Regions from separate parts of the Micromonospora sp. WMMD1155 genome, predicted to be linked through region 3. Evidence: riboswitches for the same ligand, from Rfam matches in the RefSeq annotation. Region 3 holds a riboswitch; each other region holds the start of a gene.
What was found. A riboswitch is a leader RNA that binds a small molecule or an ion and turns the genes downstream of it on or off. The one in region 3 is predicted to bind cyclic di-AMP.

Region 1: another riboswitch for cyclic di-AMP. It lies ahead of O7617_RS19915 (hypothetical protein); the one in region 3 lies ahead of O7617_RS02415 (C39 family peptidase).
Region 2: another riboswitch for cyclic di-AMP. It lies ahead of O7617_RS09490 (hypothetical protein); the one in region 3 lies ahead of O7617_RS02415 (C39 family peptidase).

What each region holds. Positions count from the first base shown of each region.
Region 1 covers NZ_CP120742.1:4,307,431-4,314,088, forward strand. Annotated here, with positions in the region: gene O7617_RS19895 (PfkB family carbohydrate kinase) at 1-189, opposite strand, end outside; gene O7617_RS19900 (SRPBCC family protein) at 338-805, shown strand; gene O7617_RS19905 (hypothetical protein) at 1,125-1,295, opposite strand; gene O7617_RS19910 (hypothetical protein) at 1,362-1,877, opposite strand; gene O7617_RS19915 (hypothetical protein) at 1,997-3,010, opposite strand; cyclic di-AMP (ydaO/yuaA leader) riboswitch at 3,066-3,197, opposite strand; gene O7617_RS19920 (cation diffusion facilitator family transporter) at 3,311-4,228, opposite strand; gene O7617_RS19925 (AAA family ATPase) at 4,335-6,452, opposite strand; gene O7617_RS19930 (alpha/beta hydrolase) at 6,561-6,658, opposite strand, start outside.
Region 2 covers NZ_CP120742.1:2,116,137-2,122,794, forward strand. Annotated here, with positions in the region: gene O7617_RS09475 (metal-sensitive transcriptional regulator) at 1-216, shown strand, start outside; gene O7617_RS09480 (heavy metal translocating P-type ATPase) at 223-2,181, opposite strand; gene O7617_RS09485 (YibE/F family protein) at 2,610-3,980, shown strand; cyclic di-AMP (ydaO/yuaA leader) riboswitch at 4,147-4,277, shown strand; gene O7617_RS09490 (hypothetical protein) at 4,282-5,301, shown strand; gene O7617_RS09495 (carbonic anhydrase) at 5,461-6,174, opposite strand; gene O7617_RS09500 (MarR family winged helix-turn-helix transcriptional regulator) at 6,370-6,658, shown strand, end outside.
Region 3 covers NZ_CP120742.1:587,807-594,464, forward strand. Annotated here, with positions in the region: gene O7617_RS02405 (CDP-glycerol glycerophosphotransferase family protein) at 1-842, shown strand, start outside; gene O7617_RS02410 (alpha/beta hydrolase) at 847-1,593, opposite strand; gene O7617_RS02415 (C39 family peptidase) at 1,728-2,564, opposite strand; cyclic di-AMP (ydaO/yuaA leader) riboswitch at 2,809-2,950, opposite strand; gene O7617_RS02420 (hypothetical protein) at 3,236-4,006, opposite strand; gene O7617_RS02425 (hypothetical protein) at 4,139-4,525, opposite strand; gene O7617_RS02430 (acyltransferase) at 4,620-5,801, opposite strand; gene O7617_RS02435 (glycosyltransferase) at 6,103-6,658, shown strand, end outside.

The sequences.
Region 1 (6,658 bases), 3.6 Mb from region 3:
GCCGCCGAGGGCGGCGCAGAGCACCACGTCGACGCCGAGCGACATCACCATCCGGGCCTGCCAGACGCCCTGCCCGCCGGGGTGCAGGTGCAACTCCGGGTGGTCGTTGGGCTGGTCCACGGTCACCGTCAGCTGTGGCGTTGGCGCGAAGACCATCACGTGCCCGCTCACCGGATCGTCGCCGTTCATGGTGTCCACCCTCAGCACGGTTGGGTTATTCATCACTAATGCGACAAATAGTAGCTTGCATCCCATCCTCCGACGCCCGCCCAGCGGGGCGTTGCCAGCCAGACATCGGTAGGGGACGATCGTGCGACAGTCGACGGCGGGAGACGGTGTGCTCAGCAGCGATACCTTCAGCTACACCGTTCAGGCCCGATGCTCGGTCGCCCACGCGGCCGCGCTGCTCAGCGACCTGACCCGGCAGGGTGAGCTGCACCCACTGATCGTCCGGGTCCGCCGACTGCCGCCCCGCCCCGGCGCGCAGGCCAGCTACACGATCAACGACCGGCTGGCGGCCGGCCCGCTGCGCTTCACCACCACCTACCACGCGGACGTACTGAGCAACGAGGACGACGAGATCGTCATGGTGGCCCGTCAGTGGCCGGCCACCACCGTCCACAACCACACCCGGCTACGCCCCGAGCCGGACGGCCTGGTCCGCGTCGACGTCGAGATCACCCTGACCGCGCCGACACCGCTGTTCCGGTACGCGTTCCGCCAGGCCCGTGCCGCTCACCTCGCCCTGGCCACCCGCCTGGGCCCGGCCCTGGAACGCGCCAGCAACCCCCCACCCACCACCTGACCCCGCGCGTGCGCGCCCCGCGCGTGCGCGCCCCGCGCCTGCGCGCCCCGCGCGTGCGCGCCCCGCGCGTGCGCGCCCCGCGCGCCGCGTCTCGCGTCTCGCGCCGCGCGCCAAGATCCGAGCAACATCCCGGATGTTGCTGCCTCCGGGGCGCAGGAGGCAGCACTATCCCTGATGTTGCGGGGATCTTGAGGTCGAAACACCCGGCGCGACCGCCCGGAGCGGATCGGCGAGCCCGCAGCCGTCAAGGCCACGCTCGATCATGGATGTAGTGGCCTGATGGTGCCCAGGAGACCCCTGCATCATGGTTGTAGCGCGATCATGGTCCCGTGGTCACGGTCGGGGTGCGGTCGCGGTCGGGGGGCGTGGCGGCGGTCGGGGGTGTGGGTTCGGTCAGGCGCGTGGTCGCGGTCGCGGTGTGGTCACCGCTGGGCTCCCCGGTGGGCGCGTCGGCGAGGATGTGCAGGCCGCAGGCGTGGGTCGCGGTCACGGCGAGGTCACCGCAGGGGCGTCGGGGCACGGCCACCCACGCGGCGTGGTCACCGCTGTGGCCTGGTCAGGGCGCCGTGGGCGTCGACCTGCGGGCGTTGCTCACGGTGGCTGGTCGGGCGGCCCGCTGCCGTCCCCACGGCTTGTAGGTGGAGAGCACCGTCGCGATGATCATGAGGCTGGTCGACACTGCTGGTGCGATCACCAGGTCGGCGCGGTCCCGCGCGGGCAGGGCGGCGCTCAACGCCCCGGCGTGGCGCAGGTTCGGGGTGAGCAGGAACAGCACCAGCCCGACCATCACCGTGGTGAGCACGAGCTTGACCAGCACCCACCGGTAGCGCAGCAGGCCCCACGGTGTGAGCAGCGCGCTGGCGACGCCGACCAGCCAGACCAGGATGCTCAGTGGCGCGAACAGGACCGTGCCGACCAGCGCGCCGACCGGGTAGAGCACCGCCGGGTCGCCGCCCCGTTGCACGGCGATGCCGAGGGTGAGCAGCACCAGGTCGGTGCCGAGCCAGCCCAGCGAGGTGACCAGGTGCAGGGTGAGCAGCCCCTTGCGGGCGGCCGGTGGGATCCGAGGCATACCGCGATGTTGCCCGTCGACCGCGGCCGGGTCGTCCGACGACCGGCGACATCGGGTGTACGCCCCGCGACGTAGCCGTGGCCGGTGCCCCCGGGCAGGTGGGCACCGGCCACGGGTGGTCAGTAGACGGACAGGTGTACGTGGTTGGTGTGGTCGCTGGACGGGTCGCCGCCCGCCCCGCTGTACGACTTCCACCCGCTGCTGGGCAGCCAGATCTGCCGGTACCAGATCACGTAGAGCACGGCGAGCCGGTCGGCGTTGCGGATGAAGTACGCGGCCAGGTTGTTGCCGTACGTCTTGTCGCCGCCGGTGGCGTCCCCGCCGAAGCCGCCCTTCTGCGCGGCGAAGTCGCAGGCTCGGCCCTTCGGGTGTTCGCCGGAGCCCCCGCTGCGGTGGCAGGAGACGTACCTGGTGAAGCCGGCTGCCTTGGCCTGGTTGAGGGCGTGCAGGGTGCGCGGGGTGATGCAGCCGCTGGCCGGCGTGGGGTCGTCGACGCTGCACGACTCCTTCGGCCAGGAGCCGTCGGAGTTGCGGGGCGCGGCCTTCGCGTTGCTGGTGGAGGTGCCCCGGTTGGAGCCGGTGTCGGCGGTGGTCTGTGGCTTCGGGGCCGTGGCGACGGTCAGGGCCCGCTCGGCCTGCTCCTTGCGCTTGGCCATCACCGCGACCTGCTTGCGTTGTTCGGTGATCTCACCGTCCAGGGCGGCGCGGGTGCGGTTGGCCTGGTCCTTGGTGGTGAGGAGGTCGCGCAGCACCCGGTCCTCGTTGGCGGCCACCGCGTCCAGGGAGGCGGCCCGGTCCATGAAGCCTTCCGGGGTGTTGCTGTTGAGCAGCGCCGAGATCGTGCTGAGTCGTCCGGTGCGGTACGCGACGCCGGCGATCTCGCCGACCTTGCCGCTGCGCTGGTCGAGCTCGACCTCGATGGTCTTCAGTTGGGTGGTGAGCTGCTGCTGCCGCTGCACGGAGGTGTCCAGGGCGCGTTTCGCGTCCAGGTAGCCCTTGCTGGCGGCCTCCAGTTGGGCGCGGAGTGCCGGGGTGCCGCCCTCTTCGTCGGAGTCGGGTGCGGCGGCCCGCTGGCCGGTCGGGGGAGCGGCCGAGGCGGTGCCGGCCGGGAGCGCGACGCCGAGAGCGAGCATCGCGACGATCAGGGCCGCCAGTCGGGCGGCGGGTGGTCGTGCTGGTGCCACTGCGCAGTCCTTCCGTCAGCCGCCGACCGGGTTAGCTGACGGGTTCGGGACGGAAGATCCCTACCGCTGACGCGGATGCACCCCAGGAACGTGGTTCCCCGGTTCGCCCGTGCGGGCGATTAGGCGACGACCACCACCGGCGCCGGGAGGCGCCGCCTGGTGGCGGCCGGGACAGAGCCTACCGGTACCGGTGGGGCCGCTGCAGCGAATGTGACGGACGGTGCGTGCGTCATCACGGTGAATCGACCTTCACCACTCGATGGAGCCGCATTCTCCGGATGCCGCGCCCGGCTCGATCTGCAACGTGGCGTGCTCGATGCGGAAGTCGTCGTGCAGGGCGGTGCGCGCGGCGGTGAGCACCGCGCCGACCTCCGCGCCGGGCTCCATGGTCAGGTGGGCGGAGGCGACGTCCATGCCCGAGGTGAGCGTCCAGACGTGCAGGTCGTGCACCTCGACCACGCCGGGGACTGCGGCCAGCCGGTCGTGCACGGCGGTCACCTGGAGGTGTTCCGGTGCGGCCTGCACCAGGATGCGGATGGCCGCGCGGGCCAGCCGCCAGGTGCGCGGCAGGATGAACACGCCGATGGCGACGGCGACCAGCGGATCGGCCCACCACCAGTCGGTGACGGTGATGAGCACCGCCGCGCCGATCACGCCGACCGAGCCGAGCAGGTCGCCGAGCACCTCCAGGTAGGCGCCCTGGATGTTGATGCTCTCCCGCGCGCCGGCGCGGAGCAGGCCGAACGCGGCGATGTTCGCCAGCAGGCCGAGCACCGCCACCACGAGCATCGGACCGGTGATGACCTCGTGCGGGTCGCCGAAGCGGCGGATCGCCTCGATCACCACGTAGACCGCGACGCCGGAGAGCAGGACGGCGTTGGCCAGCGCGGCGAGCACCTCGAGTCGGTAGAGCCCGAAGGTGCGCTGCGGGTCGCCGGTGGCCCGTCGGGTGGCGGTGATCGCGGCGAGCGCCATGCCGATGCCGAGCACGTCGGTGAACATGTGCCCGGCATCGGAGAGCAGGGCGAGTGAGCCGGTGTGCAGGGCGGTCACCGCCTCGACCACCATCAGGGTGGCGAGCAGCCCGAACGCCGCCCAGAGTCGCCCCCGGTGCTGGTGCGCGGCATTGGCGACGGACCCGTGGTGGTGGTCATGACCTGCGCCCACGTGAATCACCTTCCGCCGCGATCCGGGATCCGGTCCAATGTATGTTCACATCGCAATGTGTGCAAGTGTCAGGGCGGCGGGCTCTCATCGGCCTCATCCGGGCAGGTCAGCCGGTCGGGTCGATGGTGGTGAGTCGCTGGGTGGCCCGGGACAGCGCCACGTACAGGGTGCGTACTCCGGCGCCCGGATCCGCCCGGATCTCGCTCGGCGCGACCAGCACCACTCCGTCGTACTCCATGCCCTTGGCCTCCAGGCTGGTGACCACCTGCAACCTCGGCGCGGCGAGCGCGTCGAGCCAGCCGACGACCTCGTCGCGGCGCGGCACCGGCGTGATCACGCCGACCGTGCCCTCCACCTCGGCCAGCAGGTCGGCGGCCGCCTTCACGGTCGCGGTCTCCAGCCCGGTCGCGGGCACCACCAACTCGACCGGATCGACCCCGGTGGAGCGGACGGCGCTCGGCAGCGGCAGATCCGGGTACAGCCGACGGATCTCCGCCGCCGCCACCGCGAAGATCTCGGAGGAGTTGCGGTAGTTCGTGGTCAGCGTGAAGTCGTGCCGTTTGCGCCGCCCCAGCGCCTGGTCCCGGGCCCGGTCCAACTCGTCGGGGTCGCCGGTCCACGCGGTCTGCGCGGGGTCACCCACCACGGTCCAGGAGGCCAACCGCCCCCGACGGCCGATCATCCGCCACTGCATCGGTGAGACGTCCTGCGCCTCGTCGACGACCACGTGCGCGTACTCCCGGTAGTCCTCCGGCCGCTCCCGGGCCGCCGCCCGGGCGGCCCGCTGTCGGTCGGCGGCGGTGCTCAGCTCGCGTACGCCCCCGGCGAGCTGGAACGGGTCACGACGGGCCCGGGCCGGTTGTGCCGGCTTCCCGAGCAGCGCGTCCAGTTCGTCCAGCAGCGCGATGTCGGCGATGGTGAGCCCGGCCGAGTCCAGGTCCCGGTACGCGGCGGTGAGCAGCCGGATCTCCGCGCCGGAGAGGATCCCCCCGGCGTACCGGCGCAGCCGGTCCGGCCGGGTCAGCCAGCCGAGAACGTGCCGAGGGTGCAGACGCGGCCACCACGCCTTCAGGAACTCCCGGAACTCCGACCGCTCGGCGATCTCCGCCTCGAAGGCCCGCTGCTCCGGCAGCCGGGTGACGCCCACCTCACGGGCCTGCGCCCAGAGCGCGGCGAACACCCCGTCGAAGCCGGCCCGGCGCACCTCGTTGCGTCGGGCGCCCCGGTGCAGCGCGCGGTCCCGGATCCGGTCCAGCGTCGTCCGGTCCAGCCGCAGCAGCGTGCCCCGGTAGAGCAGCCGCAGCTCACCCGGGCCGCCCGGCACCGCGTCGCGGGACGCCCGCTCCAGCACCCGACGCATCCGCAGCGAGCCCTTCACCGCCGCCACCTCGGGCGGGTCGGTGCGGGTGGCGGTCATCCCCGGGAAGAGGGTGCCCAGCGAGTGCAGGGTCGCGGTGTCCTCACCGAGCGACGGCAACACCGAGCCGATGTACTCCACGAAGACCGACGACGGGCCCACCACCAGGATGCCGCCGCCCGCGTACCGGCTGCGGTCGGAGTAGAGCAGGAACGCGGCCCGGTGCAGGGCCACCGCCGTCTTGCCGGTGCCGGGGCCACCCGCGACGATCGTCACCCCGTTACCGGGCGAGCGGATCGCCTCGTCCTGCTCCCGCTGGATGGTCGCCACGATGTCCCGCATGCCCCGGCCGGTGGCCTTGGACAGGGTGGCCAGCAACGCCCCGTCACCGACGACCGTCATCCCCTCCGGAGCGGCGGTCGGGTCCAGCAGGTCGTCCTCGATCCGGGTGACACGCTCGGCGCGGGACTGGATCGTGCGGCGACGCACCACGTTCAGCGGCTGCGCCGGGGTGGCCTGGTAGAAGGCGGCGGCGGCCGGCGCCCGCCAGTCGACGACGAGGGTGCTGGCGTCCTCGTCCCGGATCCCGAGCCGCCCGACGTGCAGCACCTGACGGTCGCGCAGGTCCAGCCGCCCGAAGACCAGCCCCTCGTGCTCGGCGTCCAGCGTGTGTCGTCGCTGTGCCGCGTGGAAGACCATCGCGTCGCGCTCCACGAGCGCGCCGAAGGTGCCCACCCGAGCCATCCGGTAGCCGTCGCGCTCGGCGCGGACCGCCGACTGCCGCAGCTCGGCCAACCGGGCGTACACCCGGTCGAGGTGGCGTTGCTCGACGGCGATCTCCTGCTCCAGGCCGGTCTGGTCGGTCAACGCACGCTCCTTCGACTGTCGCCGGCAGGCGGCGGGAACCGCGCAGGCCGACCGCAGAAGGGTACGGCCCCGGGCCCGGCCCGCCGCGCCCGAGGTGCGGGAACGTGCTCAGGCGGGGGTCGCGTCGAGGCTGCGGGAGGGCGGTTCGGCGAGCACCCGGCGCAAAACTCCGGTGAGCGCGGCGTTGACCTCGTCCGGGCGTTCCA
Region 2 (6,658 bases), 1.5 Mb from region 3:
GTCCGGGGCATCGAGAAGATGGTCGACGACGACCGTTACTGCATCGACGTGCTCACCCAGATCTCCGCGATCCAGGCCGCCCTCGACAAGGTGGCGCTCGGGTTGCTCGACGGGCACGCCCGGCACTGCATGCACGAAGGGGCGGCCGAGGGCCGGGCCGACGAGATGGCCACCGAGATGATGGCGGCGGTCGGCCGTCTGATGAAGCGCGGCTGACAGCCCTCAGTCCGACTGCCCGAGACGGACCCGGCGCAGCAACTGCGCGTTGAGCGCCACCACGATCGTGGACGCCGACATCAGCACCGCCGCCAGCGCCGGACTCAACGCCACACCGGCCCACGCCAACACCCCCGCCGCCAGCGGCAGCGCCACCACGTTGTAGCCCGCCGCCCAGGCCAGGTTCTGCCGCATCGTGCGGTACGACGCCCGGGACAGCCGCACCACGGCACCCACCCCGCGCGGGTCCGACGACGCCAACACCACCCCGGCGGACTCGATCGCCACGTCGGTGCCCGCGCCGATCGCGATACCGACGTCCGCTCGGGCCAACGCCGGCGCGTCGTTCACGCCGTCGCCGACCATCGCCACGATCAACCCCCGCCGTTGCAGGTCGGCCACCCGGCTGTCCTTCTCCGCGGGCAGCACCTCGGCGAAGACCTCGTCGACGCCGGGCCGGAACCCGAGTTCGGCAGCGACCGCCTCGGCCACCGGCCGGGCGTCACCCGTGATCATGGCGATGGTCCGGACCCCCTCGGCGCGCAGCTCGTCGACGGCCCGCCGCGCCTCCGGGCGTACCTCGTCGGTCAGCGCGAACGCGCCGAGCACGGCCTCCGGCAGCCGCACCAGGTGCAGCACCGCGGCCCCCCGCGTCGACCACCGCCCGGTCGCCGTCTCCAGCTCGGTCGGTAACGCCAGGCTGAGTTCCCGCAGCAGCGCCGTACCGCCCACCGCGTACTCCGTACCGTCGACAGTCGCCCGCACGCCGCGGCCCGGCAGCGACCGGAACCCGGTGGCCGGGAGCGGTCCGGCGGGCCCGGCCGCCGCCACGATGGCCCGGGCCAGCGGATGTTCGCTGTCCGACTCGACGCCCGCCGCGATCCGCAGCACCTCGTCCCGCTGGACACCCGGCACCGGCAGCACGTCGGTCACCGCGTGCTCGCCCCGGGTCAACGTGCCGGTCTTGTCGAAGAGCACCGCACCGACGGTCCGCATCCGCTCCAACGCCGACCGGTCCTTGACCAGGATCCCGGACCGCGCGGCCAACGCGGTGGAGAGCGCGACGACCAGAGGGATGGCGAGGCCCAGCGCGTGCGGGCAGGCGATCACCAGCACGGTGACCGCGCGGACCACCGCCTCGTCGGGTCGGCCGAGCGCACTCCAGACCAGCACGGTCAGCACGGCGGTGCCGGTCGCCACGTAGAACAGTGCGGCCGCGAACCGGTCGGCGAGGAGTTGCGCCCGCCCACCCGAGCCCTGGGCCTGCGCGACCATCCGCTGGATCCCGGCGAGCGCGGTCTGCTCACCCAGCGCCTCGACGCGTACCCGGATCGCCGAGTCGGTGGCCACGGTGCCTGCCACCACCCGGTCACCAACCGACCGGGCGACCGGCCGTGACTCACCGGTGATCATCGACTCGTCCAGTTCGGCGTCGCCGTCGACGACGCGACCGTCCGCCGGCACCCGACCGCCCGGGCGGACCAGCACCACGTCACCGACCCGCAGGCCGGACACCGGCACCGCCTCGACCTGTCCGTCCGCCGCGACCCGTTCGGTCTCGTCCGGCAGCAGCGCGGCCAGCGCCGCGAGCGCCCCCCGGGCCTGCCCGATGGCCTTCATCTCCTGCCAGTGCCCGAGCAGCATGATGGTGACCAGCGCGGCCAACTCCCACCAGAAGTCCAGGTCGAAGGCGCCCACGCTGGTCGCCAGTGACGCCGCGTAGGCCACGGTGATCGCCATCGCGACCAGCAGCATCATCCCGGGGGCGCGGTCCCGCACCTCCCGCACCGCGCCGACGAGGAACGGCCAGCCGCCCCACCAGAACACCACCGAGCCGAGCACGGGGCCCACCCAGGAACGGCCTGGTACGTCCCAGCTCAGGCCCACCTGGTCCGACACCAGATGGCTGGCGAGGACCACCGGGACGGTGAGAGCCAGACAGACCCAGAAACGACGACGGAACATCTCGGGATCGTGCCCGGCGTGCTTGTCGTGCCCGGCGTGTTCGTCGTGCCCGGCGTGCTCGTCGTGCGGCGCCGCCGGGGTGTGCGGACCAGGGTCGGGCGGTGACGGTGCGGCCATGTCTCCAACATGCCGGTCGGTGAGCCGCCACGCGAGCGGTTCGACCGCCGACACTCCGTCACGACCTGCGTCCCCCGACCGGGCTGGTTAGCATTCCCCACGATGACCGCCGGTGGACCGAGGCACGAACGGGCAGCGTCGCCGTCGCACGGTGGTGCCGCGGCCAGCCGGTCGGGTCAGACCCTGACTGTCCGTGACCGAGCGATCGTCAGCCGGCGAACCGTCGAGTTCCTCCACCACGTTTCCGCAGTGACGGTGAACCGACCGGCCCACTGACACGTACCCCGCAACGGATCGTTGGGAGTCTCACCTTGGGTTCCGACCACGCCCGTCCCGCTCCGTCCGCCCCACCCCGGGTGCGACGGATCCTCGTCATGACCGTGGTGCCTCTCTTCGTCGCCACCGTGATCGCGGCCCTGGTCCTCTGGCCGCGCGGCGGGTCACCGCAGTCGGACGGCGAGGCGGACGTGCCGCGCTACCGCGGCACGGTGACCCGGGTGGTGATGGAACCGTGCCCGCCGTCGCCGTCGAGCCCCGAGGGCACACCGCGCGTCGGTGACGGCCGCTGCGGCACTGTCGACGTCCGTGTGGACGACGGACCGTCGGCCGGGGAGCAGGTCGAGACGCCGGTGCCCGACGGGCCGGGCGCACCCCGGGTCGAGGTCGGCGACGAGGTCATCCTGGTCGAGCTGACCGACCCGACCGACCCCACCATCAGCAACTGGAACGTCGCCGAGCACCAACGGGGCACCCCGATGCTGTGGTTGGCTGTCGTCTTCGCCGCCGCGATCGTCGCGTTCGGTCGGTGGCGGGGTCTCGCCGCGCTCGCCGGGCTGGCCGCCAGCTTCGCCATCCTGCTCACCTTCGTGTTGCCGGGTATCGGCGCGGGCAAGTCACCGCTACTGGTGGCGGTGGTCGGCGCCGCGCTGATCATGTTCGTGGTGCTCTACCTGACGCACGGGGTCACCGCACAGACGTCGGTGGCGGTGCTCGGCACACTGGGCAGCCTGGTGCTGACCGGCGTGCTCGCCACCGTCGCCACGGCCGCGACCCACCTCACCGGCTTCGGCAGTGAGGAAGCCACCACCCTGTCGATGTTCCAGGGCGACGTGGACCTGCACGGCCTGCTGCTCGCCGGCATCATCATCGGCTCCCTCGGGGTGCTCGACGACGTGACGGTCACCCAGGCGGCCACCGTCACCGAGTTGGCGCACGCCAACCCCGGCCTGACCCGGTTGCAGTTGTACCGGGCGGCGACCCGCGTCGGCCGGGCGCACATCGCGTCCACTGTCAACACCATCGTGCTGGCGTACGCGGGCGCGTCGCTGCCGCTGTTGCTCCTGCTCACCGCCGATTCGCGTCCGATCGGGCAGATCCTCACCAGCGAGTTCCTCGCCCAGGAGATCGTCCGCAGCGCGGTCGCCACCCTCGGCCTGATCGCCGCCGTGCCGCTGACCACCGGGCTGGCCGCGGTGGTGACCGCCGCCGGTCGCACGGACAGCACGTCGCCCGCCGACGCCACCGCCCCGCGACCGCAGCCGGACCGGGCCGAGGCGCTCGCCGCACTGATCTCACCGCGAACGGGTCACTCCGACGAGCCCGACCCGACGCGGCCCGCACCCCCATCGACCGCCGCCGACCGGTGGCCGGAGCCGAACAGGAGCACGGATACGACATGGTGACACTCCTCAGCGTGACCAGATCGGGCCCACACCCTGAGAACCGCGTCACTGGTCACTCACCGCTATGGCGAAATGACGCTTTTGGTCGGCATCCAGGCGTAGCTCACCCGGTCGACTCTCGGGTAACCTCGCTGCCGGTCACCGATGAAGGCGCGAAGCGGCGTCTGCGGTGCCACCGCCCAATCGCCAACCGGCGAGCCGGGGACCCAGGTACGTGGGGTGAATCCGCGTCAGCGGTAGGGGCCACTTCCGCCCCGAACCCGTCAGCTAACCCGGTCGGCGGTCGACGGAAGGGAACATTGTGACGGCACCCCTACGCCGCTGGTTGACACCCGTGGTGGCCGTGATCGCCGCACTGACCGTGCTCGCCGGGCCCCTCCCGGCCCACGCCGCCCCGACGACTCCCACCCCGTCCGGGCACGAGGAGGACGGCGAGCCGCAGCTGCTCACCGACGTCATCGAGCAGGCCAACCGCGACTACTCCGCAGCCAAGTCCCAATTGGACAAGTCCAAGAAGCGGCAGGGCGAGCTGGCGCGGGAGGTCGATCGGGCCCGGGCCGACCTGGACGCGCTGACCCCACAGGTCGGGCAGATCGCCGCCCAGTCGTACCGGACCGGCCGCATCGGCGCGCTCGCGATGCTGTTGGAGAGCAAGGCCCCGGACGCGTTCGTCCAGCGCGCCTCGCTTCTCGACGAGATGAACATGGTCAACGAGAAGAAGCTCGCCGAGGTCAACGCGGTGAAGGCCCGCGCCGAGCAGGCCAAGCAACTTCTCGACGCGGAGGTCCGCGAGCAGCAGAAGCAGACCGCCCTGATGGCGAAGCGCAAGAGCGAGGCGGACAAGGCGCTCTCCCTCGTCGGCGGAAAGGGCTTCACCGGCGGCCTGGTTGACGCCACGTCACCGGTTGCCAAGATCGGCCCCGGCCGCACCGCCGACGGCGACTGGAAGCCACAGTCGTGCAGCGAGAAGGACCCCACCACGTCCGGCTGCGTCACGCCCCGCACGCTGCACGCGTACAAGGAGGTCAAGCGGGCCGGCTTCAACCGGTTCGTCGGCTGCTACCGCTCCGGTGGGCCGTGGGAGCACCCGAAGGGCCGCGCCTGCGACTGGTCGCTGCAGAAGAGCGGCTTCGCCCCGTGGCACAACGAGGACACCCGGAAGTACGGCAACAACGTCGCCGCATTCCTCATCCGCAACGCCGACCGGCTGGGCATCTACTACGTGATCTGGAACCGCCAGATCTGGTTCCCGGCGACCGGCTGGAAGTCGTACAGCGGGCCGTCGAACCACACCGACCACGTCCACATGTCGCTGCTCTGACCCACAGGGGTATCGACCGAGGGCCGTTCCGCGTCGCGCGGAACGGCCCTCGTCGCGTCCGGTGACCGAGCGGCCCCGGTCGGGCAGGGAGCGGCCCTCGTCGCGTCCGGCGGCCGAACGGCCCTCGTCGCGTCCGGCGGCCGAGCGGCTCCGGTCGGGTCAGGCGGCGGCGGGCGCGGCCGGGTCGCTGTCGAGGGTCGTGAAGCCGGCCGGCACCGCGGCCACCGGGCGCACCTCGCCGGCGGCGAGCCGGTACGACACACCGACTACCGCGCACCGCCCCTGGGCCACCGCATCGGCCAGCACGGGCGACTGCCCGAGCAGAGTCTCGACCGTCTGTGCGATGTGGATGTCGACGATGCCGTCGATGTCCCGCACACCCTCGGCCTCGGCGCGGCGCAGGCTGGGCAGCACGGCGTCGACCACCGCGGGCAGGTGCCCCGGCGGGCGGGTGCCGGTCGCGGCGGCCTCCCGGGCCGCCTGGACCGCGCCGCACGAGTCGTGACCGAGCACCACCACCAGCGGGGCGCCGAGCACCGTCACCGCGTACTCCACGCTGCCGAGCACCTCCGGACCGGCGGTGTGGCCGGCGGTGCGGACCACGAACAGGTCGCCCAGCCCACGGTCGAAGATGATCTCGGCGGCCAGGCGGGAGTCGGAACAGCCGACGATCACCGCGAACGGGTGCTGCCCGTCGGCCACGGCGGCCCGGCGCCCGGCGTCCTGGTTGGGGTGGTGCGGGGTGCCGTCGACGAAGCGCCGGTTGCCGGCCACCAACTCGGTGTACGCCCCTACCGGCCCGCTCGACGCGGGTGCCCGGTCGGCAGTCCGCTGCGGCCCCGGCTGCCCGCCGGTCGTCCCGGAATGACTCATTCCGCACCTCGTCTCGACGCATCTGACCTGGTCAAACGGCTTCAGGCAGGCCGGCGGCGGGCGCTGGCTCGGGATCCACCGTCACACGCACCGAAAGACGCGTCAAGGGATGCGTGATATAGATTTCATACGTTGACCCCGAATCGACGGCTGGGCGACGCACCGAGGGCGGACATCCGGAGAGGCGGTCACACGATGGCGAGCACGCCGACCGGCAGCGGGCGGAACTGGACATTCCTCACCAACCACGGGCACGTCCTGCTGGCCATCGCCCGCGACCCGACCGCCCGGCTGCGGGATGTCGCCGCCGAGGTCGGGGTGACCGAACGCGCCGCGCAGGCGATCGTCGCCGACCTGGAGGCGGGCGGATACCTGCACCGGACCCGCGTCGGGCGGCGCAACGAATACACCCTCAACCCGGCCGGCCGGTTCCGGCACCCCGCCGAGGCCGACCGCCAGGTCGGCGCGCTGCTCGCGCTGTTCG
Region 3 (6,658 bases):
TCCGTTTCACCCAGCTCACCCACGTCCAGTTGCACCACGGCGACAGCGACAAGGCGCCGAGCGCCAACCCGGTGTCCGGGATCTTCGACCGGATCTTCGTGGCCGGTCCGGCCGCGATCGACAGATACGCCCGCGCCGGGGTGCGGATCCCCGCCGAGAAGTTCGTGGTGGTCGGCCGCCCGCAGGTCGAGTCGATCCAGGTACGCCCGGAGCCCGCGCGGGGTCTGGCCCACCCCACCGTGCTCTACACCCCCACCTGGACCGGGCACCACGCCGACGCCGACTACTGCTCCCTGCCGGTGGCCGAGCGGTTGCTGCGTTCGCTGCTGGAACGCGGCGCGACGGTGATCCTGCGGGCGCACCCGTACACGACGCAGAACCCGTCGTCGGCACGCCAGTTGGGCCGGCTGACCGAGCTGCTGGCCGCCGACCGGGCCCGCACCGGCCGGCAGCACGTGTTCGGCGCGGCGGCCCGGGAGCTGAGCCTCACCGAGTGCGTCAACTCCTCCGACGCCCTGGTCTCCGACGTGTCCGGGGTGATCTCCGACTACCTCTACTCCGGCAAGCCGTACGCGGTGACCGACATGGGCGGCGCGGGCGACCGGTTCGTGGAACGCTTCCCGCTGGCCGGTTCGGGTTACGTGCTGCGCGGAGACATGTCCAACCTGGACGGTGTGCTGACCGACCTGCTGGACACCGACCCGCTGGCCGAGGCCCGCTGGGCCACCCGCCGCCGCTACCTGGGCGACTTCCCCGCCGAGTCGTACGCCGAGGCGTTCCTGACCGCCGCCCGCCGGGAGCTGGCACCGACGCCGGAACTGGCCGCGCCCACACCGGTGTAGCTCCTCAGCGGTACGGGTCCAGCAGCGCCAGCACGGCCGCCGGGTCCTGCACGTGCGCGTTGTGGCCGAGACCGGGCAGCGTGGCGACCGGCACCCCGTACTCCTTGAGCTGTTCGTCGGTGACCATCGGGTCGTGCTCGCCGCGCGCCAGCACGACCGGCACGTCGGTCGCCGCCAGCAGCGCGGTCAGGTCGGGCTCTCCCACGGCGAACGCGGTCGGGTCCATGGCGAGGCGCCACCGACCGTCGACCTGACGCAGCCCGGCGTCCACCACCGGATCGTCCGGCGGGACCAGACCGGCCAGGCCGGACACCCGCAGGTAGCGGCGTGCCGCCTCGGCGCGGGTGGCGAACCAGCTCACCGGCCGCGCGGCGAGGTCGGCCGCGCGGGTCAGCTCGTCGGGTGACCAGACGGCCTTGATGCCCAGGCCCACCACCGCGTCCACCGGTGCCCCGGCGGCGCGGGCGGCCAACGCGAGGCCGACCACCCCGCCCAGCGAGTGTCCGAGCACCACGAGCCGGTCGCCGGGCGCCAGGCCGCGCGCCACCCGGTCGGCGAACCCCGCGAAGGTGTACGACGGCAGCGGCTCCGCCCAACCGTGACCGGCCAGATCCGGTGCCAGCCACCGTCCCGCCCAGCGCTGCTCCAGCAACGGCGCCCACGGCAACCAGACGTCCCCGGTCGTGCCCATCCCGTGCAGGAGCAGCAGGACCCGCCCACGACCGGCTTGACCACCCCATTCATCCACCACGGCCGCAGTCTCCCACGGTTCTCGGCCGGGTACGAGAGTCGTCGCCTCCGCCGGACACCGACGGCACCGACGAGAACGCCGCGGGCGTCGGCCCCTTGTGGGGGACGACGCCCGCGGCGGTCAGCGTGCCCGGGTCAGGCGGAGTAGCCCCGGCTGGCGATCCAGTTGGCCAGGTCGATCGTGGTGATCCAGTACGACGGGTCGGCGGCGTTGGCCGAGTCGGCGATCCGCACGGTACGGCCGTTGTCCTGGTAACCCACGACGGCGATGTAGTGCCCGCCGCCGTAGGAGTGCCAGCCGCCGTCGGTGTCGACGGCGTCGCCGACGACGTTCGCGACCACGCCGCGGCCGTCGGTGATGGCCTCGACGACGTCGGCCTGGAGCCGGTCCATCTGGGCCGGGCTGGGGGCCCCGGCGAACATCCGGGTCCGGTACGGGGAACCCTTCACCTCGGCGTTGAGCACCCGGGTGGTGTCCTCAGCCGAGTTGGTGCCCATCTCGGTGGTGCCCAACTCCGCGCCGAGCTCCTCCTGGGTGCGGTCGATCCCGGCGGCGCTGAGGGCGTTACGGGTGGCCGCCGGACCGCAGTTGTAGTACGTGTTCTGCGCCTCGTAGTCGTAGTCCAGCACCTTGGTCGCGGGCGGCTTCGGCGGCGTCGGCTTACGGGTGAGGTCGGGGTTGCTCTTGGCCTTGGCCGCCGGCGACGCGGCGCTGGTGGCCGGGGCGGCGGTGGTCGGCGCGGCGCCGGCCGACGGGGATTCCGCGCGCACCTCACCACGGGAGGCGGCGACGTCGCTGCGCATCTCGGCGACGGTGGTCGCGGTGCGCCGGCCGGCGGGGGCGTCGTCGGCGGTGGTGAGCAGGGCGCCGGTGGTGGTGGCGATGGCCAGGGCCGCAGCGGAGGCGGCGACGATCTGGTACGGGCGCTCGGTGGCGAAACGGCGGAGCTGACGCTGCAGGGTGTGCTTCACGGGGTCCTCCACGGATCGGGGGGAGAGCGGCACACCGGCGCCCGAACCGGTGTCCGGGCAGGCGTCGACGCGCGGACCGTGGTCCGCGGATGGTGAACCGCTCAGGGGAACGCCCGGCGCGGCCGGGCGGTTGGGCGATGACCCGGGGGTCAGCTCACCGTCACTGGACGGATGAGCGGGGGCACCGCTGCGCCGTGGAGGCGAGGGAACAACCAAGGGGTGGAAAGGTGCTGCACGAGGATGGAACTCCTTCCGACACCGCCTACCGGGTTAGCTGACGGATTCGGGCGGGAAGATCGCCCTACCGCGGGCCATTGCTCGCGGATTCACCCCGGACTTACTGATGGGTCCCCGGTTCGTTGATCACGATTGAGCGGGTCGGCGCGGCGTCGCCTTCTGCGATCGGTTACCGCACCGGACGGGACGACAGTACTGGCCCGTCCGCACCCCTGCCAAGCCAGCTTCACCTGCGTAAACCCGAAATGGCGAGGCAATTTCTGCGCGTATTGCCGATGACGTGACTCGATGGGACAAGCGGTTGCGGTGACGCCTGGGGGCGACAACCGGACAGGCCGCCAACTATGCGACCGGATTCGCCGGAAGAATCGCGCCGATCGCGCCGGACGCCCGATTCCCGGTCGGCGTGAGCCGGCTCACGTCACGGATCGGGCTCAACTCGCCCGGGCCGGCCGCCAGCGTGCCACGACCGCGGGTCGGAACGCGCCGGTCACCGCCCGCCGCGCGGGTAGCGGGTCGGTTCGCAGCCGGACCGCCGCCGCCCCGGCCTCCGTGGCGAGGACCCGTGCCGAGTCGGCAGCCAGTTCGGCGTCCCGCCAGGCGGCCCGTTCCCGGGCCGAGGCGGCCTGGTAGTCGGCCAGCCTCGCGTCCCGGATCGTCCGGCTGAGCAGCACCTCCTGCTCGACCGGGTGCCGCCGGGGATCCCAGCCGCGCCGATGCGCGAACACGTCGCCGAGCTGCGCCATGGTCAGGTCGCCCCGCCAGTACGCCGCCATCGCCGCGCGATGCAGGTAGCGCTCCCGGGCGGCGTACTCGGCCGGGGTATGGGGGGTGTGCGGGGTGGGCAGCGCCCCGGCACCCGCGAAGCGACGGGCGGCGGTGTCCGCCTCGTCGTAGGCGGCCCAGGACCGCTCCATCTCCTCCTGAGCGGTCAGCCAGGCGGCACGCCGCCGCTGCGCGGTCCTGGCCGCGCCGGCCGCGGCGACCGCCACCTCCTCGGCGTACCGACGCCGGTCGGCGGCCTCGGCGGCGGCCACCTCCCGAGCGGTGGGGGCGGTCGAGGGCGGATCGTCCGCGGGCCGGTCCCGGTCGGGGCGGGCCACCAGCAGGGCGAGTACGCCGAGGGCCAGCAGGAACAGCGTCGACCAGATGGCGGCGGCCTGCGGCACCTCGGTCACGAACTGGTAGAAGACAGCGGTCTCCATGGTCGGCACCTCGGGCAGAGAGCGATGCGATGGGGAGCCGCACCGGCCACCGGGCCACGGCGGAGCACGGGCCGGTGGGGCGCGGAGCTGGTGGATCGACAGGCGCGGCGGCGGGACGCTCGTCCCGGTGACTCAGCGCCCGGGCGGGGCTCGGGGTGCCCGGCTGCTCGGGGCGTGGCCGAGGGGCAGCCGGTCGGACCCGGCCACGCCCACCGGCAGCGGGCCGGTCGTGACAGCGACCTGCTCAGCGGGCGGCGCTGGTTGCGGGTCGACCGACCACGCCGAGGAGGTGTCCTCGACGGGCTGCTCGGTCACCGCCCGCGCCTCGTGCACGCCCTCCTGCGTGGAGGTGGACGAGCAGGTCGCCGGGAGCGTGCCGGGGGCGAACGACTGTGGCACGGCGGCCGAGGCCGGGCCCGCGCCGAGCGCCAGAGCCGCGACGACGGCGAGGCTGGTCAGCACCCGCGTCGCCCAGCGCGCCACCCACCACAGCGGACAGGTGAGCGCGACCGGAAGCACGAGCCCACGCTACCGCCGTACCGGCCTCGGCGCACCGACCACGGGCGTGTCGTCCAGCGCCGCGCCGAACCCCCGCTGAGCAGGGTGGACGGTGTCAGCGCGAGTCGACGTACGGTGATCGGTCGTTGGTCTGCTCGCCGCCGGCGGCGGCGTCGGGGCCGCCCGCGCGTTGTCGGGGGACGGTCGTCGGACGGGCCGGGCGGCGCGGTGCGAGTCGACGCATCATCGGCGTCTCGACGAAGCGGTGCAGCAGCCCGGCGAGAACCAGGTTCACCACCAGGAAGCCGAGCACCACGACCGGACCGCGCCAGCCCGTGAACCCGGTCCCCCAGTCGCCGCTCAACCGCAGCACGCTCGTCATCACCAGGACGTGCACCAGGTAGAAGGCGAAGGAGACCTCCCCGAGCCAGACCAGCGGCCGGGACCGCCACGGCGACCGCTTGTCCCGCACGTCGGCGTCCGCGGCGGCGGTGATCACCAACAGGTACGCGACAGCGAGCAGCGTGGTCCACAACTCCGCGCGGATCCACTGGGCGGCCGCCACCCAGGTGGCCACGAAGACCAGGCTGGCGACGGTCAGCCCCGGGCCGCGCCAGAGACCCCGGCGCATCAACTCGGCCGCGACCGCGCCCAACCAGAACTCCAGCGACCGTACCGGCGGGAAGATCTGGGTGAACCACCACCGGCTCACCTCCGGCACCAACTGCTGGGCCGGCCAGAGCGCGAGGATCAGCAGCGGCAGCGCGACGATCAGCACCCAGAGCAGCTTCGGGCCGGCCCGGCGCAGCAGCGGCAGCGCCAGCGGCAGGCACAGATAGAAGAAGAACTCGCAGGAGAGCGACCAGCTCACCGTGTTGACGCTGTAGAACCAGCCCATCCGGGGATCCCACGCCTGCAACAGCAGCAGGTTCTCCAACGCCACCGCCGGCAGGACCGGGTCGGCGAACCACCAGGCGACCAGCAGGGCCGCACCCCACAGCACCAGATGGTTCGGGTAGATCTTGGCGACTCGACGCCGCCAGAAGGTGCGCCGGGAGTCGCCGACGCGGGCCGACCAGACCAGCACGAAACCGCTGAGGATGAAGAAGAACTGCACCCCGGACAGGCCGAGGGTGAACAGCGCGTCCACAACCGCCTGGTAGTCCGGCTCGGCGATGATCCGCATGGTGCCGGCGTGGAAGCCGAAGACCAGCAACGCGGCGATCCACCGCAGGCCGGTCAGCGAGGGCAGCCGGGCGGGCACGGCGGCGGTCGACACCGCGGCGGCGCTGGTCATGCCGGGATCCCGAAGCTCGGCACTGTCACCAGCACGTCCGTATCCTCCTCGGCGGGGCGTCGGACGACGCGACGGCGACGCCCGCGACGGCCCGGCAGGGCCGCACCGAGGCACCCTACCGGGTCACTCTCGGGTGAACCGGACGCGTCCCGCACCGCCTGCCCCGCTACCGGCACGCCGGACCGGTGACCTGCGGACCAGCCGCCGTTAACCTTCCGCTCGGCGGGAGTTCAGGGACTCCACCATCGGCGGTCACGTCGGGTTCCGGGCCCGGCCACCCGGGTCGTCAAAGGTGGCGGACGTGGTCAATGAGCCGACGCACGCACCGCTGCTGAGCATCGTCGTGCCCGTTTACGGCGTCGAGGCGTACCTGTACCAGTGCCTGGAGTCGATTCGGGCCGACATCCCGGCGGGCGAGTCGGACGCGGTCGAGATGGTCGCCGTCGACGACGCCTCCCCGGACGGTTGCGGCGACATGCTCCGCTCCTACGCCACCGGCCGGGACGGGGTCCGTGTCGTACACCTGAGCAAGAACGTGGGCCTCGGCCTGGCCCGCAACGCCGGGCTGGACGTGGCCACCGGCCGCTACGTCTGGTTCGTCGACAGCGACGACTGGTTGCCACCGGGCACGATCGCGGCGGTGCTGGACCGGCTGCGCCAACACCAGCCCGACGTGCTGATGCTCGACCACCTGCGGGTGCACGAGGACGGTCGGCGAGAGGTCGACGCGAGCAGTCACCTGCTGCGCGGCATCACCGGCGTCACCCGCCTGGACGACCAGCCGCAGCTGCTGCGGGTGCAGCACACCGCCTGGAACAAGGTGGTCCGGCGGGACTTCCTGGACCACCTGGAGCTGC